DNA from 4 places in the Variovorax sp. HW608 genome. Region 1 is predicted to be linked to each of the others. Evidence: predicted binding sites of a transcription regulator. Region 1 holds the regulator's gene; each other region holds the start of a gene.

The links. The regulator FNR, encoded in region 1, switches genes on or off when oxygen is low (the NO sensors DNR and NnrR bind a similar motif). The targets are predictions, from matches to a motif close to TTGATNNNNATCAA.
Region 2: the regulator FNR is predicted to act here: its motif matches at 4,044-4,057, upstream of VAR608DRAFT_RS26485 (universal stress protein).
Region 3: the regulator FNR is predicted to act here: its motif matches at 2,834-2,847, upstream of VAR608DRAFT_RS15800 (DUF3079 domain-containing protein).
Region 4: the regulator FNR is predicted to act here: its motif matches at 2,922-2,935, upstream of VAR608DRAFT_RS00220 (OmpW/AlkL family protein).

What each region holds. Positions count from the first base shown of each region.
Region 1 is NZ_LT607803.1:6,199,770-6,207,605, forward strand. It holds gene VAR608DRAFT_RS29295 (GNAT family N-acetyltransferase) at 1-200, shown strand, start outside; gene VAR608DRAFT_RS29300 (hemerythrin domain-containing protein) at 211-795, opposite strand; gene azu (azurin) at 891-1,337, opposite strand; gene VAR608DRAFT_RS29310 (sulfite exporter TauE/SafE family protein) at 1,411-2,124, opposite strand; gene hemN (oxygen-independent coproporphyrinogen III oxidase) at 2,128-3,546, opposite strand; gene fnr (fumarate/nitrate reduction transcriptional regulator Fnr) at 3,606-4,385, shown strand; gene VAR608DRAFT_RS29325 (FixH family protein) at 4,451-4,717, opposite strand; gene ccoG (cytochrome c oxidase accessory protein CcoG) at 4,738-6,180, opposite strand; gene ccoP (cytochrome-c oxidase, cbb3-type subunit III) at 6,191-7,114, opposite strand; gene VAR608DRAFT_RS29340 (cbb3-type cytochrome oxidase subunit 3) at 7,119-7,256, opposite strand; gene ccoO (cytochrome-c oxidase, cbb3-type subunit II) at 7,268-7,836, opposite strand, start outside.
Region 2 is NZ_LT607803.1:5,595,940-5,603,775, reverse strand. It holds gene VAR608DRAFT_RS26510 (ABC transporter substrate-binding protein) at 1-389, opposite strand, end outside; gene VAR608DRAFT_RS26505 (bifunctional adenosylcobinamide kinase/adenosylcobinamide-phosphate guanylyltransferase) at 386-955, opposite strand; gene VAR608DRAFT_RS26500 (TonB-dependent receptor domain-containing protein) at 952-2,829, opposite strand; cobalamin riboswitch at 2,909-3,154, opposite strand; gene VAR608DRAFT_RS26495 (DUF904 domain-containing protein) at 3,222-3,449, shown strand; gene VAR608DRAFT_RS26490 (cell division protein ZapA) at 3,446-3,766, shown strand; gene VAR608DRAFT_RS26485 (universal stress protein) at 4,111-4,554, shown strand; gene VAR608DRAFT_RS26480 (universal stress protein) at 4,554-4,979, shown strand; gene VAR608DRAFT_RS26475 (malonate--CoA ligase) at 4,986-6,545, opposite strand; gene VAR608DRAFT_RS26470 (enoyl-CoA hydratase/isomerase family protein) at 6,553-7,329, opposite strand; gene VAR608DRAFT_RS26465 (Bug family tripartite tricarboxylate transporter substrate binding protein) at 7,326-7,836, opposite strand, start outside.
Region 3 is NZ_LT607803.1:3,372,372-3,380,207, reverse strand. It holds gene istA (IS21 family transposase) at 1-1,391, opposite strand, end outside; gene VAR608DRAFT_RS15810 (hypothetical protein) at 1,712-1,951, opposite strand; partial or broken gene VAR608DRAFT_RS15805 (group II intron maturase-specific domain-containing protein) at 2,061-2,720, shown strand; gene VAR608DRAFT_RS15800 (DUF3079 domain-containing protein) at 2,897-3,127, shown strand; gene VAR608DRAFT_RS15795 (ROK family protein) at 3,244-4,413, shown strand; gene VAR608DRAFT_RS15790 (sugar ABC transporter ATP-binding protein) at 4,410-6,020, shown strand; gene VAR608DRAFT_RS15785 (ABC transporter permease) at 5,992-7,011, shown strand; gene VAR608DRAFT_RS15780 (substrate-binding domain-containing protein) at 7,092-7,836, shown strand, end outside.
Region 4 is NZ_LT607803.1:39,987-47,822, reverse strand. It holds gene VAR608DRAFT_RS00230 (adenosylcobalamin-dependent ribonucleoside-diphosphate reductase) at 1-860, opposite strand, end outside; gene VAR608DRAFT_RS00225 (NAD(P)H-dependent flavin oxidoreductase) at 865-2,112, opposite strand; gene VAR608DRAFT_RS00220 (OmpW/AlkL family protein) at 2,123-2,788, opposite strand; gene phaP (TIGR01841 family phasin) at 3,032-3,523, shown strand; gene VAR608DRAFT_RS00210 (hypothetical protein) at 3,653-3,898, shown strand; gene VAR608DRAFT_RS00205 (hypothetical protein) at 3,905-4,231, opposite strand; gene VAR608DRAFT_RS00200 (cob(I)yrinic acid a,c-diamide adenosyltransferase) at 4,228-4,818, opposite strand; gene VAR608DRAFT_RS00195 (FAD-binding oxidoreductase) at 4,885-6,309, shown strand; gene VAR608DRAFT_RS00190 (ParB/RepB/Spo0J family partition protein) at 6,299-7,249, opposite strand; gene VAR608DRAFT_RS00185 (RBBP9/YdeN family alpha/beta hydrolase) at 7,255-7,797, opposite strand; gene VAR608DRAFT_RS00180 (ParA family protein) at 7,829-7,836, opposite strand, start outside.

The DNA of each region.
Region 1 (7,836 bases):
TGCAGCGCTTCGAGGGTGGTGCGCAAGGCGAGCACAAGATGGCGCGCGCCCTGATGCCGGTCAAGACCACCAGCGCCCATTGGCTCGCCCATCCCGCATTTGCGGATGCGGTCGAGCGTTTCCTCGCGCGCGAAGACGCCGGCATCCAGAACTACATGGACCACCTCGGGGAACGCAGCCCCTTCCGCCACGAGGACTGATATTGAAAGCTCAGCGCTGCGCGCCCAGTCCGATCGGCGCCGGCACCGCGTTGACGATGCGCCTGAAGAGCGCCTCGTAGTCGGGCTCGGGTTCGCAGCCCGTCAACGGGTCGCGATTCGCGTTGAACGCCTCGTCGAGCTCTGCCCAGTCATCCTCGGTGAGCACCTTCTCGGCAAGCGGAAGGATCTCCCTTTCTTCCAGCGCCATATGTGACAGGTAGAACTCGACGTAGCGCTCGACGGCCTGCTCGAAGGCCTTGCGGCGCGGCTCGCCGATCATCTCGAAGGCGAGGAGCGCATGCTCCACCTCGCGAATCTTGCGCTCGCCGCGCGCGTGATCGTCATCCAGCCGGTCGAGCAGCTCGCGCGAGATCGGCGTGCGCGCGCGCAGCTTCGGGAACAAGAGCTCGGATTCCTTGCGGTGATGCCGCTTCTCGGGAAATTCGTCGACGTAGAAGAGCATCGCGCGCAGCGCCGCGAAGTCGGGCAGCGTGCGCTTCGCGCGATGCTCTGCCAGCAAGAGAACGATGGACCGCAGCATGGCCGAAAGGGCCGAGTGTTCATCGCGAATGATCCGCAGGGAAGCGTGTGTCATGCCTGTCTCCGTGATTGAAGGCAGCTTCGCACCCGACGTGCGTTGCGGCCTTGAGGCAGATCAAATGCGCGCACGAGCGGCGCGCATCCGACAACTCACTTGACGAGCTTCAGCGTGCCTTTCATCAGCGCCGAGTGGCCCGGGAACGAGCAGATGTACATGTAGCTCTGGTCTGCCTTGAGCTTGCTGGTGTCGAAAGTCACCGACGTCGATTCGCCGCCGCCGACGACCGGCGTGAAGGCGATCACGCGCGAATCACCGGCTTTGAGGTAGTTCTTGTCGAGACCGGCCGCGATGCCATCGGCTGCGACGCCCTGCGCATCGGTCGGGGTCGTCAGTACCCAGTTGTGGCCCATGGCCGCCTTCGGCAGCTTGCCGGCGTGCTTGAGCTTCACCGTGAACTGCTTGCAGCTCTGCGGCACGTCGATGCTGCTCTTGTTGAACTGCATCGCGTCATTGCCCTCGATCTCCACATCGCAGGTGGCGGCCGATGCCGAGCCGAGCAATACGAGCCAGAGCGCCGCGGCGCACGTTGTTTTCATCTTCATCTTCATCTTTTCATTCTCCTTTTGAAAATCGAGTTTGCGCGCAAACGGCCGGGTCCGGGAACGCCGTTCAGCGGCACCAGAGTTCGATCTGCCGGCCGAGATCGGTCCACAGCGCGTGGAAGGCGACGGCCGCCAGCAGCGCACCGGCGACCCGGCTCCCCCACTCCTTGCGCGCCACGTCCGCTCCGGCGCCGAGCCGTTGCCAGAGCCAGGGTGCGGCGGCCAGCGAGACGCCGCTCCCGGCTGCGAAACCGGCCATCACCATCGCACCCTGGACGGGGCCATCGGCCAGCGCCGCCAGCATCAGCGCAGAATACAGCAGGCCGCACGGCATCAGGACCCAGAGCGCACCCGCCGCCAGCACGCCTGCCGGCGATCCGGTCAGCGGCCGAAGCCGCGCCTGCAGCGTGCGCCCGGCCCGATGGGCCCAGACCGGCTGGCGGCCGAGCACGGCGAGCGACAGCCCCCACACGAGCACCGCGACATGCAGCAGCACCCAGAACGGCCGCATGGCCGCGATACGGTCGCTGGTGAATCCGATGCCCTGCATGGCCACCGCGGCGATCGCGCCGGCTGCGGCGTAGCTCAGCATGCGTCCTGCGTGGAATGCCAGCGTCGCCCCCTGCCCGTGCATGCCCAGGCCGGTCAGCGCAGCGGCACCGCCTTCGGGCGCTCGCACGATCCGGATGACGCCAGCGCAGGCCGCGCCGCACATCGCGACGCAGTGCGGCCCGCCGGCCAGCCCCATGAGGAGCCCCGCTCCGAGCAATCCGGTCTGCATCCTTCAGACGATCCGCGAGAAGCGCGACCGGTTGCGATCGGCCTGCAGGTAGCGATCGAACGCCATCGCGATGGCGCGCACGAAGAACCAGCCGGTGGGCGTGACTTCGAGGTCGCGCTCGCTCACGCGCACCAGTCCCTGCGCGGCCAGCGGTCCGAGCGCGGCGAGCTCGTGCGCGAAATGGTCCTTGAAATCGATCAGGTGCGCGAGGCTGATGGTCTCGAAGTCCACTTGGCCCTGGCACATGATGGCCATGATCACCGCCCGGCGAAGCACATCGTCCCGTGTGAGCGCCAGACCGCGCACCACCGGAATGCGGCCCTGGTCGACCAGGTCGTAGTACTCCTCGAGCGTCTTGGCGTTCTGGCTGTAGGTCGCGCCGACGCGCCCGATGGCCGAAACGCCCAGCGCCACCAGGTCGCAGTCCGGCTGTGTGCTGTAGCCCTGGAAATTGCGATGCAGGCGGCCCTGCCGCTTGGCGATCGCGAGCGGGTCGTCCGGCAGCGCGAAATGGTCCATGCCGATGTAGACGTAGCCGGCGGCGGTGAAGGCGGCGATCGCCCGCGACAGCATCTCGACCTTGGTCTTCGCGTCCGGCAGATCCTCTGCCGCGATGCGCCGCTGCGGCTTGAAGCGCTCCGGCAGATGCGCATAGGCATAGAGCGCGATCCGGTCCGGCCGCAGGTCGCACACCTGCGCGAGCGTGCGGTCGAAAGAGGCCCGGCTCTGCTTGGGCAGCCCGTAGATGAGATCGATGTTGATCGAGCGGAATCCCAGCGAACGCGCGCTCGCCATCAGGTCGAAGACCTCGGCCGCGGGCTGGATGCGGTGCACCGCCTTCTGCACGTCCGGGTCGAAATCCTGCACGCCGAAGCTCAGCCGGTTGAAGCCGAGCCTGGCCAGCCGCTCGAGCCGGGCGCCGTCCACGGTGCGCGGGTCGATCTCGATGGATTGTTCCCGCTCCGGCGAAAGCGTGAATTCGCGCCCGAGCATCGCGAGCAGCCTGCCGAGGCCCTCGTCGTCGAGGAAGGTCGGCGTGCCGCCCCCCAGATGCACCTGGCTGACCACCGCCCCCCGACCCAGCGCAGCGACCTGCAGCGCCAGCTCGCGCTCCAGGTAGTCGAGGTATTCGACCGCCCAGTGCTTGTGGCGGGTGACGATCTTGTTGCACGCGCAGTAGTAACAGAGCGATTCGCAGAACGGCAGGTGCACGTACAGCGAGAGCGGCCGCCCGTGCATCCCGGTGGCGCTGCGCTGGTGCAGCGCCTGGATGTAGTCGTCGGCCGTGAAAGCATCCACGAATCGATCGGCCGTCGGGTAGGAGGTATAACGTGGACCGGAGACGTCGAAACGCCGCAGTACGGCAGGCGACGGCAGCTCCAGGGAAGGTGAAGCGGTCGCGAATGCAGGGAAAGAGTTCATCGCAGGCGATCAAAGGCGGTCTGCGGCCACTATGCCGCCAGGACGCTCCTCGATCATTGATGCGGATCAACACCCGCGGCCACGCCCGGCTTCAGAATCAACAACATACTCGACGTACATCAATGAAAATCGAAAACATCAAGGTTGCCTGCTCGAGCTGCAACCTGCGGGAGCTCTGCATGCCGGTAGGGCTGGATCCCTCCGAGCTCCAACGCATCGACGACATCGTGGCCAAACGGCGCAAGGTCCGCCGCCGCGAGATGCTCTTTCGCAACGGCGATCGCTTCACCTCGCTCTACGCGATCCGCACCGGCGTCTTCAAGACCCGGGTGGCGAGCCAGGACGGCCGCGACCAGGTAACGGGCTTCCAGATGGCCGGCGAGATCATCGGCCTCGACGGCATCGTCAACGACCAGCACACCTGCGACGCGGTGGCGCTGGAGGATTCCGAAGTCTGCGTGATGCCCTTCGACCGCATCGAGGAGCTTTCGCGCGAGGTGACCGCGCTGCAACGGCACGTGCACCAGATCATGAGCCGCGAGATCGTGCGCGAGCACGGCGTGATGATGCTGCTGGGCAGCATGCGCGCCGAAGAGCGCCTCGCGGCCTTCCTCCTCAATCTCGCGCAGCGCCTGCATGCGCGCGGCTTCTCGCGCTCCGAACTCGTGCTGCGCATGACGCGCGAGGAGATCGGCAGCTACCTCGGGCTCAAGCTCGAAACCGTGAGCCGCACCCTCTCCAAGTTCATGGAAGAGGGGCTCATCGAGGTCCAGCAGCGCAACCTGCGCATCGTCGATGCCGAGGGCCTGCGCCGGCTCATCACGCCGGCCGCCTGCTGATCGGCGCCGCCCACCAATCCAAGACACCTGCGGAACCGGCCCTGCCGGGCCGCTGGGTGCACCCTTCACCGCACATCGTCCGCCGGCGTCGCGGCATGGTTGCGGCCGCTCAAGGCCGGCATCAGCTTCTTGTCGGCCAGGGTCTTGTTGATTTCGATGCCCTGCCGATAGTAGTCCTCGGCGACGACCGGGTCCGGCGAGCGCATGGCCAGCCACAGCGTGACGAAGCTCGCGACCACCACCACCGCCGGACCGGCCAGGACCATCCACAGCAGCGGGTAGCGCCACCAGGGTTGGCTGGTGACTGCATCGTTCTTGTTCGTTGCGTTCATCGTCATCTCCTTGAATCGCATCAACGGGGCACCATGAAGGTCGCCTTCTCCGAAACCTGCGCCCCGCCCTCGGCGGCGCGGACGTCGAAATACACCGGGTGCGAACCCGGCTCCGCGCCGCCATACGGCAGTTGGAGGCGCACCGCGACCCAGCGCGACTGCGCAGGCCCCACTTCCACAGGCTGTTCGGGCGACGCGCGCAGTCCGTCGAGACCGCGAGCCTCGATGCGGTAGTGCTGCGTCTTTTCGGTCGCGTTCATGATCTGCAGGCGGTACACGTTCTCGATCCGGCCGCCTTCGGCGATGCGCGCCAGCGTGCCGCGATCGCGCACCACGTCCACCTTGAGCGGCGTGCGGATCACCAGGCTGGCCAGCAGGCCGATGCACAGCGCGACCAGGACGCCGCTGTAGATCAGCACCCGCGGCCGCAGCACGCGGCGCAACATCTGCCGCGATGACCAGTGCCCCGCCATGCTGTTCTGCGTGGCGTAGCGGATCAGGCCGCGCGGCGAGGCGAGCTTGTCCATCACCGTGTTGCAGGCGTCCACGCACAGGCCGCAGCCGATGCACTCGTACTGCAGGCCCTGCCGGATGTCGATGCCGGTCGGACACACCTGCACGCACAGCGAGCAGTCGATGCAGTCGCCCTGCCCCAGCGCCCGCGCATCCGCGCCCTTGGCCCGCACGCCGCGAGGCTCGCCGCGCTCGGTGTCGTAGCTCACGATCAGCGTGTCGCGGTCGAACATCGCGCTCTGGAAGCGCGCGTACGGGCACATGTACTTGCAGACCTGCTCGCGCATGAAGCCCGCATTGCCATAGGTCGCGAAGGCGTAGAACAGCACCCAGAAGACTTCCCAGCCGCTCATGCGCGTCTGCAGGAAGTCCAGGCCGAGATCGCGTATCGGCGTGAAGTAGCCGACGAAAGTGAAGCCGGTCCACACCGCGATGCCGAGCCACACCACGTGCTTGAACCACTTCTTGACCAGCTTCTCGATCGAGAGCTCGCCGTCGTCCAGCCGCATGCGCGCGGCGCGGTTGCCTTCGATCTTCTGCTCGATCCACAGGAAGATCTCCGCATAGACCGTCTGCGGACAGGTATAGCCGCACCACAGGCGCCCCGCCACCGCGGTGAAGAGGAAGAGCGAGAGCGCCGAGATGACCAAGAGCCCCGTCAGGTAGATCAGGTCCTGCGGATAGAGCACCAGCCCGAAGATGTAGAAGCGCCGCGTGGCCAGGTCGAAGAGCACCGCCTGCCGCTGCCCCCACTCGAGCCACGGCATGCCGTAGAACACCAGTTGGGTGACGAACACCATGACCCAGCGCCAGCGCGCGAAGACGCCGTCGATGGAGCGTGGGTAGACCTTCTTGTGCGCCTCGTACAGGCCCACGCTCTTCTCGGCCGCCGCGATCGGGATCACGCGGCGCGGCGCGCTGCTTGGTGGCGGCGAAGCGGAATCCCGCACGGGTGAACCCTCAAGGTGAGCCGGCCGCCGGCGCCTTGCCGTTCGACAGGCCCCACACGTAAGCGGTCAGCACGTGGATCTGAGCCTCGGTCAGGCGCCCCTGCTGCGCCGGCATCTGGTTGGTCTTGCCGGAGTTGATCATCTGCATGATGGCCTCCAGCCCGTAGCCGTGCAGCCAGATCTGGTCCGTGAGGTTCGGCGCACCCACCGCGGTGTTGCCGACGCCGCCGATGCCGTGGCACGACGCGCAGACAGTGAACTTGCTCTTGCCCAGCCCCGCACGCACCGAGTCGTGCGGGCTGCCAGAGAGGCTCAGCACGTAGTTGGCAAGGTTCTTCACGTCCTCAGGCGTGCCGACGGCTTCGGCCATCGGCGGCATCACGCCGATGCGGCCGAGGGTGATCGACTCCTTGATCTTCTCCGGCGTGCCGCCGTGCAGCCAGTCGTTGTCGGTGAGGTTCGGAAAGCCCTTGCCGCCGCGCGCATCGGAGCCATGGCACTGCGCGCAGTTGTTGAGGAAGAGGCGCTCGCCGATCGCGATCGCGCCCGGATCGGCCGCCACCTTCTCCACCGGCAGTGCGGTGTAGGCGGCATAGACCGGTTCGAGATCGCGGTTGGCCTTCGCGAGGTCCTTGGCGTACTCGCCGTCGGTGCTCCACTCGAGCCGGCCCTTGTAGCTGCCCAGCCCCGGGAAGACGAAGAGGTAGCCCAGCCCGAACACGATGGTGAGCACGAACAGGCCCATCCACCAGCGCGGCATCGGGTTGTTCATCTCGCGCAGGTCCTCGTCCCAGACGTGGCCGGTGGTGTTGTCCGCACTGGCCGGGGTCCTGCTGCGCGCCGTGATCCACAGGAGCAGCAGGCAGGCCAGGATGCCGCCAATGGTGGCGATCGCGATGTAGTGCGACCAGAAATCGTGAATGAAGTCGCTCATGGTGTCAGTCCTGCTCGAAGGGCAAGCGGGCCGCGGCCTCGAAGGCCTGCGCGCGACGGCGCGAGTAGGCCCACACGAGGATGCCGATGAAGGTCACGAAGGAGACCAGCGTGGCGATGATGCGCAAGGTGGTGATGTCCATGGTGGTCCTCTTTACTTGAGCGCGAGGCCGAGCGACTGCAGGTAGGCGACCAGCGCATCCAGTTCCGTCTTGCCCTTGACGTCGCCGGGCGCGGCGGCGATCTGCTCGTCGGTGAACGGCACGCCGACACGGCGCAGGGCGCGCATGTGGTCCGCGGCGTCGGACGGCGTGACCTGGGTCTTCTCGAGCCACGGATACGCGGGCATGTTCGATTCGGGCACCACGTCGCGCGGGTTGTGCAGGTGGATGCGATGCCACTCGTCGCTGTAGCGGCCGCCCACGCGATGCAGGTCGGGGCCGGTGCGCTTGCTGCCCCACTGGAAGGGATGGTCGTAGACGAATTCACCCGCCACCGAGTAGTGCCCGTAGCGCAGCGTCTCCGCACGGAACGGCCGGATCATCTGCGAGTGGCAGTTGTAGCAACCCTCGCGCACGTAGACGTCGCGGCCGAGCACCTGCAGCGCAGTGGGCGGCGTGAGGCCGGTGATCGGCTCCGTGGTCGACTTCTGGAAGAACAGCGGCACGATCTCGACCAGGCCGCCGACGGCGACGACCAGCAGGATCAGCACGATCATCAGGA
Region 2 (7,836 bases), 600 kb from region 1:
ACATCGGCGTGGTTCTTGGGTTCGAGCACCACCACCTTGAGGCCCAGGGCTTCGAGCCGTTCGGTGACGCGCGACGAGCGGGCGGGCAGCACCACGTCGGGCTTGAGCCCGACGATGGCCTCGACGTTCGGGTCGATCCCGCCCCCCACCTGCGGCAAGGCGCGCACAGACTCGGGCCAGTTGGAGTAGCGGTCCACGCCGACCAGCCGGTCGCAGGCGCCGAGCGTGCAGACGGATTCGGTCAGCGAAGGCAGCAAGGTGACGATGCGCTGCGGCGGCTTCGGCAGGTCCACCGCCACGCCGCGCTCGTCGGTCACGACGAGCGCCTGTGCCGCGATCGCGAACACGGCCAGCAAGGCGGCGAACGCCAGTCTCGCAAGCAGCTTCATTCGGGTTCTTTCAGGGCGAGCGGCAGACCGGCCGCCATCAGCGTAACGCGGTCGCAGGCGGCGGCCACGCGCTGGTTGAGCACACCGAGCGCATCGACGAAGGCGCGCACCTCGCGTCCGAGCGGGATCACGCCGAGGCCGATCTCGTTGCCGATCAGCACCACCGGGCCGATCGCCGCTTCGAGTTCGTGCACCAGCGCGTCGGTCGCCGCATCGATCTCGCCGGGCGCATGCGCGATGCCGTCGGCCGGCATCATCAGATTCGTGAGCCACAGCGTGAGGCAATCGACCAGCACCAGCGTCTGCGGCGAAGCATGCGCACGGATCGCCTGCGCGAGCGCGCGCGGCTCCTCGACCGTCACCAGCCCCGGCACGCGCAGCGCACGGTCGCTGCGATGACGCGCGATGCGCGCACGCATCTCGTCGTCATGCGCCAGCCCGGTCGCGACGAGCACCGCGCGGTGCGCGTGCGAACGCCCGAGCCACGCCGCGGCGAGCTGCTCGCCGCGGCGCGATTTGCCGCTCTTCTGGCCACCGAGGATCAGTTCGCGGCAAGCGCCCTTCATTTCGGCTGCCACCTCAGCGTCAGGTAGAACGCGCGGCCGGGCTGGTTGTAGCCGAACGCAGTCTCGTAGCTCACGTCGCCCACGTTCGAGACACGCCCCTGCACCGACCAGTCCTTCGCCACGCGGTATTCCGCATAGAGATCGACCGTGGTGTAGCTGTTCAGCACGCGTGTGTTGGCCGCGTCGTCATAGCGTTGGCCCACATGGATCGCCGAGCCGCCGAGCTTCCAGGCGCCGATCTGGTAGTCGGCGCCGAGCGTGGCCTGCTCCTTCGCGCGCCGCGGCAGCAGCTTGCCGGTGACCTCGTTGTGCGGATCGAGCGAGTCGTAGCTCGCATGCAGGCCGAGGTTGCCGAACTGGCCGTCGTAGCCGAGCGTGCCGCCCTGGATGCGTGCGTGCGGGATGTTCTGCGGCAGCGTCTCGCTGGTGATGAAGCCCGTGATCTTGTTGTCATAGCCCACCAGCTTCACGGTGTGCCCGCCCTGGGTCCAGGTGATGCCGACGTCGGTGTTCCTGCCCTCCTCGGGCTTCAGGTTCGGATTGCCGAAGCCGGGGTAGTAGAGCTGGTTGAACGATGGCGCCACGAAGCTGGTGCCATGCGACACGTTCACGCGCCAGTTCGGCGTGATCCGGTAGCCGTAGCCGGCGAACCAGGTGTCGTTGCCGCCGAACTGCGAGTTGTCGTCGTGCCGCGCGTTGAGCTGCCAGCTGTGCGGGCCATGGTCGCCGCTCAGGCCGACGAAGGCGGAATTGATGTCGCGCTCGGTGACCGTGTAGCGGGTGTCGCTGTTCACGTTCTGTTCGAGCCGCTCCAGGCCCGCGATCACGGTGCCGACCGGCGTGGCGATGTCGTTCTGCCAGAGGTACTGGTTCTGCGTGGTCTGGAACAGGCCCGGCAGATTGAAGGGCGCCGCGACGATGTTGCGGCTGTAGTCGTCGCTGCGGGCATAGCGCAGTTGCGTGTTCCAGTTCGACATCAGCTTGCCGGCCGCCCCGACGTAAGCCGTTTCCGTGCGCACCGTGTTGCGCGAGTCGCGGCCCGGGCCGTCATCGAAGTGGTTCAGGCCGTCCGAATACAGGATGCCGGTGTCGAGCTTCCAGTCCGGGTTGAACTGCCAGCCGAACGATGCGTTGACCGCACTCTGGTTGAAGGGGTCGCGGTCGGGATTGAAGTTGCCGAATTGCACCTTGCTGTTGGTCGCCGAAAAGCTGTGGTCGATTGTGCGCTGAACATCGAGCGAGTAGGTCGCCGCGCCGGACGCACCGCTGAAGCCGCCGGTGATCTGCTTGTAGCTCTCGCTGCCGAGCGTCGCCGAGGCGCGCGGCATGAAGACCGAATCGCCGGGCGCCGCCTTGCGCGTGAAGATCTGCACCACGCCGCCCACGCCATCGCTGCCATAGAGCGCGGAGGCGGGGCCCTTCACCACTTCGATGTGGTCGATCATCTCGACGGGAATGTTGTCCCAGACCGGCGTGCCGAGCGTCGCGGAGCCGTAGCGCACGCCGTCGATCAGCAGGATGGTGTGACGCGCCTCGGTGCCGCGGATGAAGACGCTGCTCGACTTGCCGGCGCCGCCGTTGGCCGAGATCTGCACGCCGGCGACGCGCGCGAGGATTTCGGGCAGCGTGCGGCTGGCCTGCTGCTCGATCTGGGCACGGTCGATCACGACGGTGTCGGAAACCAGGTCATCGACGCGGGTCGGCGTGCGGGTGGCGGTCACCACGGTCTCGGTGAGCGCGCCGGTGCTCTGCGCCATTGCGGCGGAAGCGAGGCCCGACAGTGCGGCAACGGCCAGGGAAACGCGGCTGGCGCGCGCGAGCGGCCACGACGAAGCGCACCGGTCGGTGCGATGGAAGAAAACGCTTGTTTTCATGGGGACAACAAAAGATCAAAGTCCTTCGCCGGCTTCCCCGCCAGCGCATGGACGTCATGGCCGTTCGCATGCCTTCCATGCGGCGACCGCCTCGTTGGCCGGTATCCGGGCTGGCAGCACGACCTTCGTCGCCTTCCCAGAGGCCTGTTTCAGGGCATCCAGTGGCTGATTGACGAGGGCGGCATCCGAAGAAAGGACGCCGTCTGCTTGACCGTTGCGGGGGCAGCGCAGGCTGGCCTGAGCCCTGTGGGGGCGTCGGCTTCTGCTTCCCGTTGAACTGCGAGGTGTGAACCACCTCGCGAGCACCAACGCGCGGGATTGTAAAGTGTCAGGGCGCGCGGCCCTTGCAGCGCGTGGAAACCCGCAAGCGCCCGAATCTACAATCGCCCCCCATGCCTGCACCGAGCCGTATTGAACAGATCGCCGAGCGTGTCGAACGCCTGCTCGTGCGCCATGAAGAAGTACAGCGCACCAATGCGTTGCTGCAGGACCAGGTGGAGGCGCTCACGCGGGAACGCGATGCGCTCAAGTCCCGGCTCGCCGCGGCGCGCACGCGGCTCGATGCGCTCCTCGACCAGCTCCCGACCGATCCTACGCAAGACCCGAGCTCCCGCTCATGAAACAAATCGAAGTCCAGATCATGGGCCAGAGCTATCTGCTCGGCTGTCCCGAAGGCGGTGAAGCGCAGTTGCGCGAAGCAGTGGATCGTGTCGACGCGGCGATGTGCAAGATCCGCGATGCCGGCAAGGTGAAGGCGCGCGACCGCATCGCCGTGCTCGCTTCGCTGAACCTCGCGTTCGACCTGGTGCAGCGCGAAGCTGCGCCCCCGCCCGCGCCGCCTGCGGCCCCGTCCGACCCCACCGCCGACGATGCACGCGCCGTGCAATTGGTGCAGCGGCTCGATCAGGCCCTCGCCGGCGACGGACATTTGCTCTGAAAGGAGCGCCACGCGAGCTGCACAGGCGTAAAATGCGTCCTGTCTGCGGTGCGCGCTGGGCTTTATATGTCCTTGTACCAATGCTCCACGGAGCAGGGCTTGGTATATCGCTTGGCGGGTGTGATCATCTCGCGTCAGATGAACCCGAAGCCTTGCTGCCCTCGCCCACCTGAACCCCGGTTCAGGCTGCGAGTCCAGGCCCATCCGCAGACACCTATTCGCCAAAGCCACGGCGCCCGCATCGGGGCCGTGGCTTTTTTCTGTCGGCGGCTGAAGTTTGATGTGGCGCAAGCGCTTCTGCGGCGACCAGCCTAAAGTGACCGTTTCAACTGAAGGAGAACCGCATGTTCCAGCGAATCCTGGTCGCCACCGACGGCTCGCCCCTTTCCAGGAAGGCTGTGACGAGCGCCGTCGCGCTGGCGGCGCAGAATGGCTCCGAACTGCTTGCGCTCACGGTCGTCCCCCGCTACCCCACCAACTATTTCGACGGCGCCGCCGTCTTCACGCCCGAGGACATCGGCCGCATCGAGAAGCAGTGGTCCGATGCGGCGCAAGCCGCGCTCGACGCGGTCGCGGCCGAGGCCAAGGCGGCCGGCGTGAACATCAGGACATCGGTCATCAGCTCCGACCTCGTCGGCGATGCCATCATCAATGCGGCCAAGAAGCACGAGGCCAATCTCATCGTGATGGCCTCGCACGGCCGCAAGGGCATCAAGCGGCTGCTGCTGGGCAGCGAAACCCAGCATGTCCTCACGCATTCCGAGCTTCCTGTCCTGGTGCTGCGCTGATGAAGATCCTGATCGCCGTGGACGGCAGTCCCCACACGCAGAAGGCCATCGACTACCTGGCGAAGCACCGCCACATGTTCGTGGACGCCAACGAGCTGGTCGTGGTCCACGTCTGCATCGGCGTGCCGGGGCACATTGCCCGGCATCTGAGCAAGGGAACGATCGCGGAGTACTACCAGGAAGAAACCGCGAAGGTCATCGAACCGGTCAGGGCGCAGCTCGCACGGCACGACATCGCGAACTACCGCATCGACGAGCGCCACGGCCATGCGGCCGAGGAGATCATCAAGTCGGCCGGCGAATGCGGCGCCGAGCTGATCGTCATGGGCACGCACGGCCATGGCCTCATCGCCCGCGCGATCATGGGTTCGGTGGCCACCAAGGTGGTGGCCGAGACCGACATCTCGGTCCTGCTGGTGCAATAGCGCCGCTCAGGCGCTCGCGAACAGCCGCTTGTGCTGTTCGCGCAGCAGTGCTTTTTGCACCTTGCCCATCGCGTTGCGCGGGAGTTCTGTCACCACGAAGCAGCGCTTGGGAATCTTGAAGTTCGCGAGCCTGGCCTTGAGTTCGACCACGATCGCGTCGGCATCGAGCGTCGCCCCCGCCTTGGGAATCACGATCGCCACGCCCACTTCGCCGAAGTCCGGATGCGGTACGCCGACGATGGCGCTTTCCGCCACGCCGGGCAGCTCGTTGATGTAGCCCTCGATCTCCGCCGGATAGACGTTGTAGCCGCCGCTGATGATCAGGTCCTTGCTGCGCCCGACGATGGTCACGTAGCCGAGGCCGTCGATCTTGCCCACGTCGCCGGTCTTGAAGTAGCCGTCGGGCGTGAACTCCTCCTTGGTCTTCTCCGGCATGCGCCAGTAGCCGCAGAACACGTTCGGCCCGTCCACCTCGATGTGGCCGATCTCCTCGGTCGGGCACGGGTTGCCCTGGTCGTCGCGCACGCGCAGGCGCACGCCGGGCAGCGGGAAACCCACCGTGCCGCCGCGACGCTCACCCTGCACCGCGCTGTACGGATTGGAGGTGAGCATCACCGTCTCGCTCATGCCATAGCGCTCGAGGATGGTGTGGTCGGTGCGCTCGCGCCATTCGTTGAAGGTCTCGATCAGGAGCGGCGCGGAGCCCGAGATGAAAAGCCGCATGTTGCTGCAAGCCTCGCGCGTCAGACCCGGCTCGGCCAGCATGCGCACGTAGAGCGTCGGCACGCCCATGAAGACGGTCGCATCCGGCAGGCGCGCGACCACGCGGCGCGGATCGAAGCGGTTGAGCCAGATCATCCGGCTGCCGCTGATCAGCGCCCCGTGGATCGCGACGAACAGCCCGTGCACATGGAAGATCGGCAGCGCGTGGATCAGCACGTCGCCGTCGCCGCGCCTGGACGAGCGCCAGCCCCAGTAGTCCTTGAGCACCTCGGCGTTCGACTGCAGGTTGCGGTGCGAAAGCATCGCGCCCTTGCTGCGGCCGGTGGTACCGCTGGTGTAGATGATGGCGGCGAGATCGTCGCCCTTCTTGCGCGCGATGTCGTGCTGGTCGCTGCACTCTGCCGCCACTTCGAGCAGGGTGCCGGTGCGGTCGTCATCGAGCGTGAAGACGTGGCGCGTGCCGGCAGCGGTCGCGATCGGCGCGACCCATTCCGCATTGGCGCTGCTGCAGACGACCACCTCCGGCTCTGCATTGCCGATGAAATATTCGATCTCGGCCTGCCGGTAGGCGGTGTTGAGCGGCAGGAAGACATAGCCCGCGCGCAAGGTCGCGAGGTACAGCAGCATCGCCTCGACGGACTTCTCGACCTGCACTGCGATGCGTGCGCCCTCCTTGAGCTTCAGCGCATGAAGCAGGTTCGCGATCATCGCGCTCGCGCGGTCGAGGTCGCGCCAGGAATAGAACAGGCCGTCGTCGGTCTCGACCGCGATCGCATCGAGATCGGACGGGAAGGCAGCGCGCAATGCGGCGAAGAGATTGGCGTTCGTTGTCGTGTCGGTCATGGTGATATCAAAAGACGGGAGTGCGCTTGCCGAGGAAGGCGGCGATGCCTTCGCGGTGTTCATCGGAATCGGCGTAGTCGTAGGCCACGGCCACCAGCGGTGCCAGCGGGTCTTGTCCGCCTGCGCTGCGCAGCGAGGAGAAGGTGCGCTTGTTGAGGCGGGCGGCTTCGGGCGCGAGCGCGGCGATGCGCTGCGCTCGCGCCAGCGCCGCGCCCGCGACGTCGGCATCGGGCATCACGCGCAGCAGGAAGCCGGCGTCGTACAGGCGCTGCGCATCATGCACGCCGGCGGCCAGCAGCATGTCGCGCGCGAGCGCGTCGCCGATGGCGCTGGTCACCAGCGCGGCTTCGCGCGGCGCCATCGGAAAGCCCAGCTTGGCGATCGGCGCACCGAACTTCGCCGAGGCACCCGCCAGGCGGATGTCGCAGCAGCTCGCGATTTCCAGCCCCGCACCCATGCAGGCGCCCTCGATCTGCGCGACGAGCGGCAGCTCGCAGGCCAGCATCGCGGCGAGCGCCGCCCAGACCTCGTTCTCATGGAATTCGCGCAGGCTCGCCTCGTCGAAGCGAAACGACGGGTACTCGGAAATGTCGCCGCCGGCGCAGAAGGCCCCTCCCTCCCCGCGCACGACGACGCAACGGCTCGACGCATCGCGCCCAAGCTCTTCGAAGACCGCGCGCAATTCGCGCCACATCGCGCGCGTCATGGCGTTGAGCCGGCCCGCGTTCGCCAGCGTGACGAAAGCGATCGGGCCCTCCCCGTGCAGCGTGATCGAATCGGTCATTCCAGCTTGGCTCCGGAGGCCCTCACCACCGCGGCCCAGCGCTTGATCTCGGCGTTCACGAAGGCGCCATACTGCGCTCCCGTGAGGTTCGGGATCTCGGACCCGTTGGCGGCCCAGATCGATTTCAGCTCGTCGGTCGCCAGCGCCTTCTTCATGTCGTCGATGGCCCGCGCCTGCACGTCGGCCGGGGTGCCCTTGGGCGCCCAGAGGCCGTACCAGGTGGTCACGGTGTAGTCGGGCAGGCCCACCTCCGCGGCGCAGGGCACGTCGGGCAGGGCCGGGTTGCGCTTCCTGCCGGCCACCATGAGAGCCTTGATTCGGCCCGCCTTGATGTGCTGCGCAGAGGAGCCCAGGCCGTCGAACATCACGTCCACGTTGCCGGCGATCAGGTCCTGCAGCGCCGGACCCGCGCCGCGATACGGGATGTGGGTGATGAAGGTGCCGGTCTGCAGCTTGAAGAGCTCGCCCGCCAGATGGTGCGAGGTGCCCGAACCCGCCGAGGCGTAG
Region 3 (7,836 bases), 2.8 Mb from region 1:
CGCCCCAGCACGTTGAGTACATGCTCGACACTCACACGGCCCGACGGCGGCGCACTCTCCAGCGCGAGTTCCACTGCCACCAGGACCGCGTCGAGCCCGGCGCTGGGCACGATGGCCAGCACCTGCGCCATCACGCGATCCCCGCCAGCCTCGCGCAACAAGGCGCGCCGCAGCCGTTGCAGCGGCTCAGGCATGTCGGCGAACGGTGCCCCATTGCGCAGCGCCCCGGGCTTGCGCTGCAGCAGCGGGATGTAATGCTGCCAGTCGTACTGCGTCCTGCTCTCGTCAGCGAGGCGCTCGTGGTCGGCGACCACCTGGTCGCCCGCCACCACCTTCACACGGCTCGGGTACAGCCTTGTCGACACCATCTGACCGGCCAGCTCACACGGCACCGAGTAGCGGTTGCGCGCCACCGACACCAGGCAGGTACTCGACACGCGTGCGGCCTTCTCCACGTAGCCGTCGAACGCCACCGTCATCGGCATCAGGTGGGTCCGCTCGTGCTCGAGCATCTCCGCGATGCTGAAGGCTTCATGTTCGGGGTGGCGCACCTCCTGCCACAACTGACGGCACCGTGTCGCCAGCCATGCGTTGAGCTCCTCGAAGCTGCCCCAGCGCCGCTTGGTCGCCTCCAGCCACACGCGCCGCCGGCTGTCCTGCACGTTCTTCTCCACGATGCCCTTCTCCCAGCCCGCAGCGACGTTGCAGAAGTCAGCATCGAACAGGTAGTGAGCGCACATCACGGCGAAGCGTGAGTTGACGACGCGCCCTTTGCCCTTCTTGACCTTGTCCACGGCCGTCTTCATGTTGTCATAGATGCCGCGACGCGCGATGCCCAGCGCCGCAAACCCGCGCGTGTGCGCGTCGAACAGCATCTCGTGGCCCTGGCTCGGGTAGGCCACCAGCCAGAAGGCCCTGGACGCGCACAGCTTCATGTGCGCCAGCATCACGCGCCGGTACACCCCCGCGATCACCAGTCCTTCATCGCTCCAGTCGAACTGGAACGCCTCACCCAACTCGAAGGCCAGTGGCACGTACGCCTTGGCGCTCAGATCAAGGCCCTCGCGCTGGCGCCACTCCCGGATGAAATCGGTCAGCCGGCTGTAGCCCCCGTCGTAGCCAGTGGCCTTGAGCTCCTCGTGGAGCGCGCGGGCCGTGCGCCTCTCGCGCTTGGGCCGCCGCGCGTCAGCCTTCAGCGCCTGCAGGATCGTCTCGTGGAACGGCGTCAGCTTGGTCGGCGCCGCCGCCCGCCGATACCGCGGTTCATCGACCTGCCGCACCCGCAGGTATTTGCGCACCGTATTGCGCGACAGGCTCGTCGCCCGCGCAATCTCGCGCACCGTCTTGTTCTCGCGGAAATGCATCCGCCGAACCTTGCCAATCATGGCCATGGTGATCACTCCTTACATCTCCTGCTGCACAAAAAAACAGCAGGGTAGGTTGAACACCCGGGTCAAATTTCGGTCGGCACAATCCTCACAGGTGGGTCAATTTTCGGTCGGCGCCAACAACGGTGTGGACCGAGGTTGCTCGATTGCTCGAAGACCCTGGGCTGATTCAGGCCGAACTGACCCGGCGGGTGGAGGCGGCGCGCACATCCCATCCGGCCCAACGCAACCAGGAGAGGATCACGCGCGAGTTGCTGCAGGTTCAGCGGCGCGTTGACCGGCTGCTGACGGCCTACCAAGAGGACCTGCTCAGCCTGGACGAGCTACGCCGACGCATGCCCGAGTTGCGCCAGCGCGAGACACGGTTGAAGGCGGAAATCGAATCGTTGCGAAGCCAATTGGCCGATCAAGCAATTTATCTGCGCCTCGCTCACACACTGGGCGAGTTCCTTGAACGCCTGCGCATGCAGGTGCAGGATCTGGACGTTCTGGAACGACAGCGCATCGTCAGGCTGCTCGTCAAGGAGGTCGTCGTTGACGACGACACCATCACGATCCGACACTCGATCCCGAACTCGAACAGGCCGTCCGGCGGGCCCGAGGGGCCACGCAATCCGGGCGGCCCTTTGCCCCGCGGGGATGGTCCGGAAGCAAGTTCGCTATTGCGTACGTGGTGTGCTGAGCCCGCTGCTGGCCAACGTGCTGTTGGACGAGGTGGATCGAGAATTGGAGCGGCGCGGACACAAGTTCGTGCGCTACGCCGACGACTGCAACGTCTACGTCAGGAGCCAGCGGGCGGGAGAGCGTGTGCTGCAAGCACTGCGCGGCTGCTACTCAAAGTTGCGGCTGCTGGTCAACGAGTCCAAAACGGCGGTGGGCGAGGTCTGGGGACGTAAGTTCCTGGGCTACTGCCTGTACGTCACGTCCAAGGGTGAGGTAAAACGGGCGGTGGCCGATCAGGCCATGCACAAGCTGTGTGAGCGCATCCGGCAACTGACGCGACGCCTTAAGGGGCGCAGCCTTGAACAGATCGCGAAGGACCTCCAAGGCTACGTGCCGGGGTGGAAGGCGTACTTCCGCCTCGCGCAGACGCCCAGGGTCATGCGTGCACTCGACGAATGGCTGCGGCACCGGCTGCGCAGCGTTCAGCTCAAGCAATGGCGGCGCGGGACGACGATGTTCCGCGAGCTGCGCAAGCTGGGCGCGAGCGTGGAGGTGGCTGCGCGCATTGCCGGCAACGCGAGACGTTGGTGGCGCAACAGCCACAGAGGCCTGAACAAAGTGCTGTCCGTGCGCTACTTCGATAGCCTGGGAGTCCCCAAATTCTCCTGACCTCAACTTCTCGAACCGCCCGGTGCGGACCCGCATGCCGGGTGGTGTGGGAGGGGTCCGATCAGCGATGATCGGCCCCTATCCCGATCCGGTGCGGTGTGGATCGCCGCTTCTTGATGGAGCTCAATCCTGTCGTGTGGGATGTGCGCAGAATGGCAGCAGCAATCCGCCGCACCATGGCCAAGAAATTCCCCATCAAGCCCGCGCACCCCGAGCGTGTCTGCTGGGGCTGTGACCGCTACTGCCCGTCCGACTCGATGATGTGCGGCAACGGCTCCGAGCGCACGCAGCACCCCGCTGAGCTGTTCGGAGACGACTGGATGGACTTCGGCAGCGCAAACGCGGCCGGTGACGGCGATGCCTCGGATGGCTTCGATCCAAATTTGGTCGAAGTTAAGTCTTGTTAGGCTGAAGACGCGCTCCTAGTATTCGCGTTCGCCCAAGGTCCAGCGGGACACCGGCGATTCACGAAAAACGACGGAGACAACGCGTGACCCCCTGGAGTCGCCTGACTGCCGACGAGTTGCAACTGCTGGAGACCACGTTCTGGTCGGCCGGCGGTTCGCGCCATGGCATGGCGGAACAGCTGGGCTTCTCCAAGAGCAAGGCGAATGCGCTGATCGCCGGCCTCGTCGACCAGGGACTGCTGACCGAGGCGGGCCTGCGGCGCTCGACCGGTGGCCGCCGCGCCGAGAACCTGCAGCTGCATGCAGGGCTGGGCGTGCTGGTGGGCGTCGATATCGGCGCCACGAGTCTGGATGTCGCCGTGCTCGCCCCGGATCTGAGCGTGCTCGCGCATCACGCGGAGCCGGCCGACGTGCGCGAAGGTCCGGGCGTGGTGCTCGCACGCGTTCGCGGGCTCATCAAGGAATTGCTGGCGCGCGCCGGCTTCACTTCGAGGCAGGTGCTGGGCATCGGCATCGGTGTGCCGGGCCCGGTCAACTTCGAGATCGGCCAGCTCGTGAATCCGCCGCTGATGCCGGCCTGGGACAGCTTCTCGATCCGCGACTACCTGCGCGAGGACTATGCCGCGCCGGTCTTCGTCGACAACGACGTCAACCTGATGGCGCTCGGCGAGCTGTGGCGGCTCAAGCGTTCGCTCTCCAACTTCCTCGTCATCAAGGTCGGCACCGGGATCGGCTGCGGCATCGTCTGCCATGGCGAGGTGTACCGCGGCGCGGCGGGCTCGGCCGGCGACGTCGGCCACATCTGCGTCGACCAGGAAGGCCCGCGCTGCCATTGCGGCAACCTCGGCTGCGTCGAAGCGATGGCGGCCGGACCGGCCATCACGCGCATGGCGGTGCAGGCCGCCGAAGCCGGCGAGAGCGCCGCGCTGGCCGAATGCCTGCGCACCCAGGGCCGCATCGAGGCCATCGATGTCGGGCAGGCCAGCCGCGCGGGCGATGCGGCGGCGAATGCGATCGTGCAGCGCGCCGGCAACCTGATCGGCCAGATGCTGGCGTCCATCGTCAACTTCTTCAACCCGTCGCATGTCTTCATCGGCGGCGGCATCACGCGCATCGGCCCGCTCTTTCTCGCGGCGGTGCGGCAGAGCGTCTACCAGCGCTCGCTGGCGCTGTCGACGCGGCATCTGGAGATCCAGTACACGCCGCTCGAAGGCCAGGCCGGCCTGATCGGCGCCGGCGTGCTGGCAATGCAGGAAACCCTCAAGGTGCGGGGGGTGGCGCCATGACGGGCAGCGCCGCGATCGCCACACCGCGGCAGAAAGCCGCCGTTTCCGTCGAGTTCGACCACGTGGTGAAAGCCTTCGGCCCGGTGCAGGTGCTGCACGGCGTGAGCTTCTCGCTCGCGCCTGGCCGGGTGTACGGCCTGCTCGGCGAGAACGGCGCCGGCAAGTCGACCCTGATGAAGATCCTCGCGGGCTACGAGCCGCTCACGGACGGCATCCTGCGCGTCAACGGCCAGGCGCAGCAGTTCGAGAGTTCGCGCGATGCGGAGGCATTGGGCATCGTCCTGATCCACCAGGAATTCAATCTCGCGGAACACCTCACCATCGCGCAGAACATCTTCCTCGGCCATGAAAAGAAGATGTCGCCCCTTGGCCGTCTCTTCGCGACGTCCGTCCCCCGAGGGGAGCAAGGAAGCTTGGGGCGGCCCGGCGCTTCCAAGGGCTGGCTGCTCGACGATGCGACGATGGCCCGCGATGCCGCCGCCGCGCTCGCCGAGGTCGGCCTCCACATCGACCCGGCCACCAAGGTGCGCCGCCTGATCGTCGCCGAGAAGCAGCTCGTGGAGATCGCGAAGGCGCTCTCGCGCCACGCGCGCCTCTTGATCATGGACGAGCCGACCGCCACGCTCACGCCCGGCGAAACCGAACGACTCTTCAGGCTCATCGCCCAGTTGCGCGCCGACGGCGTGACGGTGGTCTACATCTCGCACAAGCTCGACGAAGTCGAGCGCGTCACCGACGAAGTGATCGTGATGCGCGATGGCCGCTTCGTCGCCCGCGCGCTCACGCCGGATGTGACGCGGCACCAGATGGCGAACCTGATGGTCGGCCGCGAGCTGGCCGACCTCTATCCGCCGCGCGACAAGGTGGTGGCGCACGCCGCACCCGCGATGCGCGTGAGCCGCTTCAGCGTGCCCGGCTGGGCGGAGGATGCGAGCTTCGAGGTGCGACCGGGCGAGATCCTCGGCTTCGCCGGCCTCGTCGGCGCGGGGCGCACCGAGCTGTTCGAGGGCCTTCTGGGACTGCGCCCCGCCAGCGGCCAGGTCGAGATCCACGGCAAGGCCGTTCAGCTGCGCAATCCGCGCGAGGCCGCGAAGCACGGCCTCACCTACCTCAGCGAGGACCGCAAGGGCAAGGGCCTGCACGTCAACCTCGGCCTGCGCCAGAACCTCACCCTGATGGCGCTCGAACGCTACGCCACGCCATGGCTTCACCCCGACGCCGAGCGCAGCGCGCTCGCGGCCGCGGTGAAGGACTACGGCATCCGCACCGGCGACCTCGATGCGCGCGCCTCGTCGCTGTCCGGCGGCAACCAGCAGAAGCTCGCGCTCGCGAAGGTGCTGCAGCCCAGGCCGAAGATCGTGGTGCTCGACGAACCCACGCGCGGCGTCGATGTCGGCGCCAAGCGCGACATCTATTTCCTGATCCAGCGCCTCGCGCGCGAAGGGCTCGCGGTGATCGTGGTCTCGTCCGAACTGATGGAACTGATCGGCCTGTGCCACCGCGTCGCGGTGATGCGCGCCGGCCATCTCGTGACCACGTTGAACGCCGAGAACCTGACAGAAGAGGAACTCATCGCTCATGCCACCGGAACCGCCACCCCGCACTGAGGCGCAGGCGCAGCACCGCGCCGAGGCCAGGCCGCGCTGGACCGAGCGCCTGCACGGCTTCGGGCCGGTCATCGGCCTCGTGCTGCTGTGCATCGCGGGCACCCTGCTCAACAGCGATTTCGCGACGCTCGACAACGCGATGAACGTGCTCACGCGCACCGCCTTCATCGGCATCATCGCGGTGGGCATGTGCTTCGTGATCATCTCGGGCGGCATCGACCTGTCGGTGGGCTCGATGGCGGCGCTGATCGCCGGCTGCGTGATCATGTTCATCAACGCGCTCGGGCCGCTGCTCGGATCGCCGGTGCTTGCGGTGATGCTGGGCGCGCTGCTCGCCGTGGCGCTCGGGGCGGTGTTCGGCCTCGCGCACGGCCTGCTCATCACCAAGGGACGGATCGAGCCCTTCATCGTCACGCTCGGCACGCTGGGCATCTTCCGCGCCTACCTGACCTACTTCGCCAACGGCGGCGCGCTCACGCTCGACAACGAGCTGTCGGATGTCTACGCGCCGGTCTACTACGCGAGCCTGCTCGGCGTGCCGATCCCGGTCTGGGTCTTCCTCGTCGTCGCGGTGATCGGCGGGCTGATCCTCAACCGCACGGCCTATGGGCGCTACGTGCAGGCCATCGGCTCGAACGAGCAGGTCGCGCGCTACGCGGCGGTCGGCGTCGATGGCGTGAAGGTGCTGACCTATGTGTTCCTCGGCGTCTGCGTCGGCATCGCGACGCTGCTCTACGTGCCGCGGCTCGGCTCGGCGTCGCCGACCACCGGCCTGTTGTGGGAGCTCGAAGCGATCGCTGCGGTGATCGTCGGCGGCACCGCGCTCAAGGGTGGATCGGGCAGCGTCGTCGGCACGGTGATCGGCGCAATCCTGCTCTCGGTCATCAGCAACATCCTGAACCTCACCAGCATCATCAGCGTCTACCTCAACGCGGCGGTGCAGGGCTTCGTGATCATCGTCGTCGCGTTCCTCCAGCGGGGCCGCCGATGACGCAACAACGCTTTCCCGTCCGTTCCGTTTCATCATCAACCAAGGAGACAAGCAGCATGAAGACTTCCATTTCCCGTCGCATGGTCCTCGGTGCGGTTGCCGCGGCGAGCTTCGCCGCGTTTCCCGTCCTCGCGGCTGCGGAGCCGGTGCACCTGGGCGTGTCGATCCCGGCCGCGACGCACAGCTTCATGGGCGGCATCAACTACTGGGCCAACCAGGCGAAGAAGGACCTCGAGAAAGAGCACAAGGACCTGAAGATCACGATCAAGACCGCGGCCAATGCGCCCGAGCAGGCGAACCAGCTGCAGGACCTCTCGACCGTGAGCAAGATCAACGCGCTCGTGATCTTCCCGTTCGAGTCGGCGGCGCTCACCAAGCCGGTGGCGCAGGTCAAGGCCAAGGGCATCTACGTGACGGTGGTCGACCGCGGCCTGACCGACACCAGCGCGCAGGACGCCTACGTCGCCGGCGACAACACCGCCTTCGGCAAGATCCCGGCCGAATACCTCGCGAAGAAGCTCGGCGGCAAGGGCAACATCGTGGCGCTGCGCGGCATCCCGACCACGCTCGACAACGAGCGCATGGACGCCTTCAACAGCGTGATGAAGAACTACCCAGACATCAAGCTGCTCGATGCCAAGTACGCCAACTGGAACCGCGACGACGCCTTCAAGGTCACGCAGGACTACCTGACGCGCTTCAAGAACATCGATGCGATCTGGGCCGCCGACGACGACATGGCGGTGGGCGTGCTCAAGGCCATCGAGCAGGCCAAGCGCGACGACATCAAGGTGATCTTCGGCGGCGCGGGCGCCAAGGGCATGG
Region 4 (7,836 bases), 1.6 Mb from region 1:
TCCAGCTCGCGCAGGTTGTTGTCCTTGTTGATGGTGTCGGTGAACAGGATGCCCGGCTCGGCGAAGTCGTAGGCCGAGCGCATCACCGTGTCCCACAGCGCGCGTGCGGGCAGGCGGCGGTAGACCCAGCGGTCGCCCTCTTTCACCGCGCCCTGCGCGATCAGCGCCCCACCCGGCTGTGCGCGATGCACCAGCGCCCAGTCCCCGTCGGCCTCGAGCGCCTGCATGAAGGCATCGCTGACCGCGACGGAGACGTTGAAGTTGCTCCAGCGCCCCGGCGTGCGCTTGGCGGTGATGAACTCCAGCACGTCGGGATGGTCGATGCGCAGCACGCCCATCTGCGCGCCACGCCGCGCGCCCGCGCTTTCCACCGTGGAACACGAGCGGTCGAAGACGTCGATGTAGCTGCACGGCCCCGAGGCGAGCGAGGCGGTGGCGCGCACCGCCGCGCCGCGCGGCCGGATGCGTGAGAAGTCGTAGCCCACGCCGCCGCCGCGCCGCATGGTCTCGGCGGCTTCGCGCAGGGCTTCGTAGATGCCGGGGTAGCCGTCCGCGTCCTGGCCCTGGATGCAGTCGCCGACGGGCTGCACGAAACAGTTGATGAGCGTGGCTTCGAGGCCAGTGCCGGCGGCGCTCATGATGCGGCCCGCGCCGATCGCGCCGGCCTGCAGGTTCGCGAGGAAGCGCTCGCGCCAGGTGTCGCGCAGTTCTTCCTTTTCCACCGAGGCCAGCGCGGCCGCGACCCGCTGGAACAGGTCGTCCGCGCCCTGCTCGCCGGGCTTGAGGTATTTCTGGACCAGCACGTCCTGGCTGATCGGCTGCACGGGCAGGCGGCCCGTGACTTCGTCGTCGCGCTTCATGGCTCTATGCCGCGCCCGTCAGCGGTGCGGGACGCAGCCCGCCGAGCAGCCACTGCAGCAGGTCCTGCACCGAGCGGATCTCGCTGCCGAAGGGCAGCTTGCCCGCGCCCCGGAAGAACAGGCCCTGCTCGGTCTGGCCCGAGAAGGCATGGCCGAGCATCTTGTCGATGCAGAACTTGCCCCAGCCCGGCGTGCCGTCGCGCAGGCCGCAGTGGGCCAGGCAGTCGAAGCGCATGGTGCATTCCGTCTCCTTGTGGACCTTGGCGTTCAGCCGGGGCTCCAGCCGGAGGTACTTCGCGAGCCACTTGGTGCGCACCGCACGCGCGGGCAGGCCCGCCACGCTGGTGAATTCGACCAGGTCCTCGGGCTTGGCATCGGCCAGCACCTGCTTGAACTTCGGGTCGGCGTCGCATTCGGTGGTGACCGCGAAGGCGGTGCCGAGCTGCACCGCGGTCGCGCCCAGCGACTGCAGGCGGCGGATGTCCTCCTGGGTGCCGATGCCGCCGGCGGCGATCAGCGGGATCTTCCCTTCGATGCCGGCCGACTTGAAGAACGCCTGCGTCTGCGGGAGCACGACCTCGAAGTCGAAGCGCGGATCGTTCAGGTCACCGACCTTCGCCGCGCCGAGGTGACCGCCCGCGAGGCGCGGATGCTCGATCACGATCGCATCGGGCAGGCGGCCCTTCTTTTCCCACTTGCGCACGATCAGCTGCACGCCGCGCGCGTCGGACAGGATCGGGATCAGCGCGACCTCCGGGTGGTCCTGCGCGAGGTCGGGCAGGTCGAGCGGCAGGCCGGCGCCCACCACCAGCGCATCGATGCCGCAGGCGAGCGCCTGCCGCACCTGCGCCGCGTAGGCGGAGAGCGCCTTCATCACGTTCACGGCCAGGAGCCCGCGCCCGCCCGACAGGCGGCGCGCCAGGCTGATCTCGCGGCCGAGCGCTTCCAGGTTGGCCGCATCGATGCGCGGTCCCGCGTCGGGCTCCGCGTCGAGATTCGCCGTCTTCGCCATCAGGTCCGGATGCAGCCGGCGCAGGTCGACCGACGACACCGTGCCGACGCCGCCGAGCCCCGCCACCGTGCCGGCCAGACCGCCGGCCGAGATGCCCACGCCCATGCCGCCTTGCACGACAGGCAGCAGTTCGCGGCCCGCGAGCTTCCAGCTGCTGAGGCCCGACTTCGCGGCGAGCGCCCTCAGCTTGTCGGCCACAGACGCCGCATCGCACGGCGCCACGTCGGATGTACGCGTCATGTGCGCCCCATCAGAAGCGATAGCCGACGCCCGCGCCGAACAGCCAGGGATCCACCTTGACCGTCGAGAGCTTCTGGCCGAATTGCGTCAAGTCGGTGCGGATCTGCACCTTCTTGACGTCGAAGTTGAGGAACCAGTTCTTCGTCAGCTCGATGTCCACGCCGCCGCCTGCTGCGAGGCCCCAGCTGTTGTGGTCGAGATCCAGGCGGCCCACGGTCGGCACGAAGAGGTTCACCGAGCTGATGCGCGTGTAGTTGAGGCCCACGCCCGCGTAGGGACGGATCTTGGCGTCGGGCATGAAGTGGTACTGCAGCATCAGCGTCGGCGGCAGATGCTTGAAGGTGCCGATGTCGACCGGCCCGCCCAGCGCGCTCTGCTGCACGGTGACGGTGTGCTTCTGCGGCACGGTCAGCACCAGCTCGGCCGCGATGTTGGGCGTGAAGAAATAGGTGATGTCGAGTTCGGGGATGGTCTTGTTGTTGACCGTGATCGCATCCGAGGGGATCGCGAGCGACGGGATCGGGTCGGACTTGTTGGCGGTGTCGAGGCGCACGGCGCGTGCGCGCAGCAGCCAGTTTCCCTGCGTGCCCTGCGCTTCCTGCGCCTGTGCGAACCCGGCGCCCAGTGCGCCGAGGATGGCAACGGCAATCCATGCGCGCGGAAGATTCTTGTTCATGTATCAGCAACTCCAGATTGGGCCGACGTCAGAGGGTGCGTCGGCAGCCGGAGGCAGTGTCGGTGCGCGTGGCAGGCGAAAACCTTGATCCATGGCAAGACAAGCGCCAAGGGGCGCCGCGATGGCGATGGACTTGATCCAGGTCAGCGGTTCGCTGCCAACGAATCGTGCGTCCAGGGCTTCCATCGAACCGCCCTGTGGGCGTATCGTGGCAACCCCAACATCAACTGGAGACATCGCACCATGGCAACAAGCAGAACGAGCACTACCGCCGCGAAAAAGGCGGGCTCCACACGCGGCAGCGCCGCCGACGACATCCAGGACGTCTTGGTCAAGCCGCTCAAGGGCATGGCCGAGCGGCTCCAGAACCTGCCCTTGGCCGGTGCCGCTGGCGCGATCGTGGAAAGCGGACGCAAGGACCTGCAGGCGCTCGTGCAGGCCAACGAGAAGTCCTACCAGGGCCTGCAGGCCGTGGTGCAGCGGCAGACCGAGATGCTCAAGACATCGATCCAGGACTGGCAGAACACCGTCAAGGGCATGTCGGCCGGCGAGCCGCGCGAGAACCTCGCCAAGCTCGATGCGATGGGCAAGGCCGCCTTCAAGCAGGCGCTGGACGACATCCGCGAGCTGTCCGAGATGGCCGCCAAGTCGCAGTCCGAGGCGTTCGAAGTGGTGCGCAAGCGCATCGGCGAGAACGTGGACGAGGTGAGCAAGCTGCTGCGCAGCCGCAAATAGCAGCATCGCCGTGCCCGCGGCTCGGGGTTTCTCCTTCGCGAAAACGAGAAATACGCCCGTGACACGTCACACAAGGCGCGTACATTGCTAGGGTTCTGTTCAAGCGATCCGACGATCAAGAATCAAACCATGGCATCGATTTCTCAGACTCGCGCATCCTCGAAGCCCGGCGGCGAAGCCGCCGAGCGTGAACGACTGCGGCAGGCCCTGCCCGCGACCGTGGGCCATCTGCGGCAGCACCAGGCCGGCCGGATCGACGACAACGACATCGAAGCCTACGTCAAGCTCAACTGGCTCGAATGGCACGGCGGCGGGTTGCGGCTCACGATCACGGGCCGCAACGTCTGCGCGCAGGTGGCGACCCCCGCTTCCTGAGCAGGCTCAGGGCGCGCTGCCCTGCGGGCCGACCGTCGGCGGCGCCGCATGGTTCGAGCCGTGCGGCAATTTGCGGCCCAGGCTTTCGCCCCAGCGCCGCACCGGCGCGCTGGCCCGCTCGGCGGTGTTGTTGACGCCCCTGCGTGTGGCGTCGGCGCCGCGCTCGATCCCGCGGCCCGTGGCATTCGCGCCGCGTTCGATGCCGCCCAGGACCTTGCTGTCGCTGGTGTTCGCGAAGGCGGCCGGGGCCTGGAGCAGGCCGGTGGCCGCGAGCGCAAGACATGCTGCGGCGCGTGCCAGGACGGGAACGCGGTTCTCGTTGCGTGAAGTCATGAATGGTCTTCCTTCGATTCGGATTCGGCGGCCGCGCGCGCCATGCGTTCGCTCTTCCAGTAGACATCGTCGCCGCCGTCGACACGGTTGAGCACACGGGCCAGCACGAAGAGCAGGTCGCTCAGGCGGTTGAGGTAGCGGCGCAAGGTGTCGTTGATCTCTTCCGCCCTGCCAAGCGCCACCACGGCGCGCTCGGCGCGGCGGGCGACCGTGCGGCACACGTGCGCGAGCGACGCCCCGCAGGTGCCGGCCGGCAGGATGAATTCCGCCAGGCGCGGCAGCGCCGCGTTGTGGTCGGCGAGCGCATTGTCGAGCTGCAGCAGCGCCTCGGGCTTGAGCAAGGTGTAGCCCGGCATCGACAGCTCGCCGCCGAGATTGAACAACTGGTGCTGCACGTCGACGAGCAGCTCGCGCACCGGCTCGGGCATGGGCTCGCACAGCAGCACGCCGATGTTCGAGTTGAGTTCGTCCACGTCGCCCATGGCCTGCACGCGCAGGTGGTCCTTGGGCACGCGGGTGTTGTCGCCGAGGCCGGTGGTGCCGTCGTCGCCGGTACGGGTCGCGATCTGGGTCAGGCGGTTGCCCATGGAATGTCCCTGTCTTCTTTCGAGAGTGCGGTTCGTAGAATGTTAGCCCCCTTCAGGAGTCTGCCGATGAACGCCCCCGCCGCACTGTCCCACCTGACGCCCGAGATCGCGCTGCGCGAGGTACCCGATGCGCTGATCGACGCCCTGAAGGCCCGCTTCGGCGATCAGTGCTCGACCGCGATGGCGGTGCGCACCCAGCACGGCCGTGACGAATCCTCCTTCGAAGCGCCGCCGCCCTCTGCCGTCGTGTTCGCCGAAAGCACGCAGGACGTGGCCGATGCAGTGAGGCTGGCGAGCGACTACAGCGTGCCGGTGATCCCCTTCGGCGTGGGCTCCTCGCTCGAAGGCCACCTGCTCGCGGTGCAGGGCGGCATCAGCATCGACGTCGGGCGCATGAACCGCGTGCTGTCGGTCAATGCCGACGACCTGACGGTGACGGTGCAGCCCGGCGTGACGCGCAAGCAGCTCAACGAGGAGATCAAGAGCACTGGCCTCTTCTTCCCGATCGATCCGGGCGCCGATGCCTCGATCGGCGGCATGTCCGCCACGCGCGCGAGCGGCACCAACGCCGTGCGCTACGGCACGATGCGCGAGAACGTCCTCTCGCTCGAGGTGGTGACCGCGAGCGGCGAGGTCATCCGCACCGGCACGCGCGCCAAGAAGTCTTCCGCCGGCTACGACCTCACGCGCCTGTTCGTCGGCAGCGAAGGCACGCTGGGCGTGATCACCGAGATCACGCTGCGGATCTATCCGCTGCCCGAGGCGGTTTCGGCGGCGATCTGCTCGTTCCCGAGCATCGAGGCGGCGGTGCGCACGGTCATCGAGACCATCCAGCTCGGCGTGCCGATCGCGCGCGTCGAACTGATCGACGTGAACACGGTGCGCATGGTCAATGCCTATGCCAAGCTCAGCCTGCGCGAAGAGCCGATGCTGCTGATGGAATTCCACGGCTCTCCCACCGGTGTCAAGGAGCAGGCCGAGACGGTGCAGGAGATCGCGAGCGGCCACGGCGGCAATGCCTTCGAATGGGCCAGCACGCCCGAGGAGCGCACCCGCCTCTGGACCGCGCGCCACAACAGCTATTTCGCCGCGGTGCAATCGCGCCCGGGCTGCCGCGTGATCTCGACCGATACCTGCGTGCCGATCTCCCGGCTGGCCGACTGCCTGCTCGAATCGGTCGCCGAAGCCGATGCGAGCGGCATCCCCTACTTCCTCGTCGGCCATGTCGGCGACGGCAATTTCCACTTCGGCTACCTCCTGGATCCCAACGATCCGAAGGAACGCGAAACGGCCGAGCAACTGAATCACTCGCTGGTCGCGCGCGCCCTGTCGCTCGAAGGCACCTGCACCGGCGAGCACGGCGTGGGGCTGCACAAGATGGGCTTCCTGGTCGATGAGGCCGGCGCCGGCGCGGTAGAGCTGATGCGGACGATCAAGCGTGCGCTCGATCCGAAGAACATCATGAACCCCGGAAAAATCTTCAGTCTGTAGCTGCCGTCTGGCGAATGCGGTCGATCAGGCCGTTGAGGGCGTCCAGCGATCCGAAGTGGATCGCCAGTTCGCCGCTCTCTTCCACGCGCCCGCCGCGCTTGCTGCGCTTCTTGATGCGCACCTCGACCTCGGCGGCGAGCAGGTCGGCAAGCTCTTCTTCCACGCGCAGCAGATCGCGCGATTTCTCGGGGGTGCCGCGGCGCGATGTCGGCGTCAGGCTGAACTCGGCGGCCAGCCGCTTCACCAGCGCCTCGGCTTCGCGCACCGACATCTTCCTGGCCGCGATCTGGTTCGCGGCCGTGATCTGGGTGCCCTTGTCAAGCGACAGCAGCGCGCGCGCGTGACCCATGTCGATGTCGCCGGCCATGAGCATCGCCTGCGCCGGCTCGGCCAGATTCAACAGGCGCAGCAGGTTGCTGGCGGCGCTCCGGGAGCGTCCCACGGCTTGCGCAGCCGATTCGTGAGTGAGTCCAAACTCAATGACCAGACGTTGCAAACCCTGGGCTTCTTCCAGCGGGTTGAGGTCTTCGCGCTGGATGTTCTCGATCAGCGACATGGCGGCGGCGGCCTCGTTGGGCACGTCGCGGACCAGCACGGGCACACTTTCGAGCCCGGCAAGGCGGGCGGCGCGGAAGCGGCGCTCGCCGGCGATGATCTCGAATTCGGCGTTCTTCATGCGCGCGGCGTCCCCATCGAGGCGGCGCACGAGGATCGGCTGCATGATCCCCTGCGCCTTGATGCTCTCGGCGAGTTCATAGAGCGCGCCCTCGTCCATTCGGGTCCGCGGCTGATAGACGCCCGGCACCATCTGGTCGAGGTTCAGCGACGTCGGGCTCGGCGGCGCCGAATCGTCCGGCAAGGCGGTGTCTGGCCCGTTGAAGGTGGGGCCCAGCAGGGCTTCGAGTCCGCGGCCGAGGCCCTTGGGTTTTTTGGTCGCCATGGAGATCAGTCTTCTTTCAGGAGATCGGTCAGGAGCTTGCGGCCCTCGGGCCAGTCGCCGAGGCCGGATTCGCTGTTGATGTGGCCGCGTGCGCCGGCGTCGATGTAGTTCGCGCCCCAATCGCGCGCCAACCCGCGCGAGCGCTCGGCGGCGCAGTAAGGGTCGTTGGGGGCCGCGACCATCAGCGACGGAAATGGCAGCGGCCGGCGCACGATCGGGGCCCAGCCCGGGATCATCTGCCGCAGATCTTCGCGCTCGACGTCGCCCGGCGCGACCAGCAGCGCAGCACGCACCTTGCCGGCATGGCGCGAATGCGCCGCCCAGGCCGCGACGAGGATGCAGCCGAGACTGTGCGCCACCAGGACCACCGGCCCCGGCGCAGCAATGACCTCCTCCTCCAGGCGCGCCGACCAGTCGCCGCGCAGGGGCCTCATCCAGTCATGCTGCTCGACGCGGCGGTCGCCATGGATCGCTTCCCAGCGGCTTTGCCAGTGGGCGGGGTCGCTGTTCTGCCAGCCGGGCAGCAACAGGATCTGGGAAGAAGTCATCGGTGAGGTAGGCGTGGAGTGGTGGGTGTGGTCAGGGGG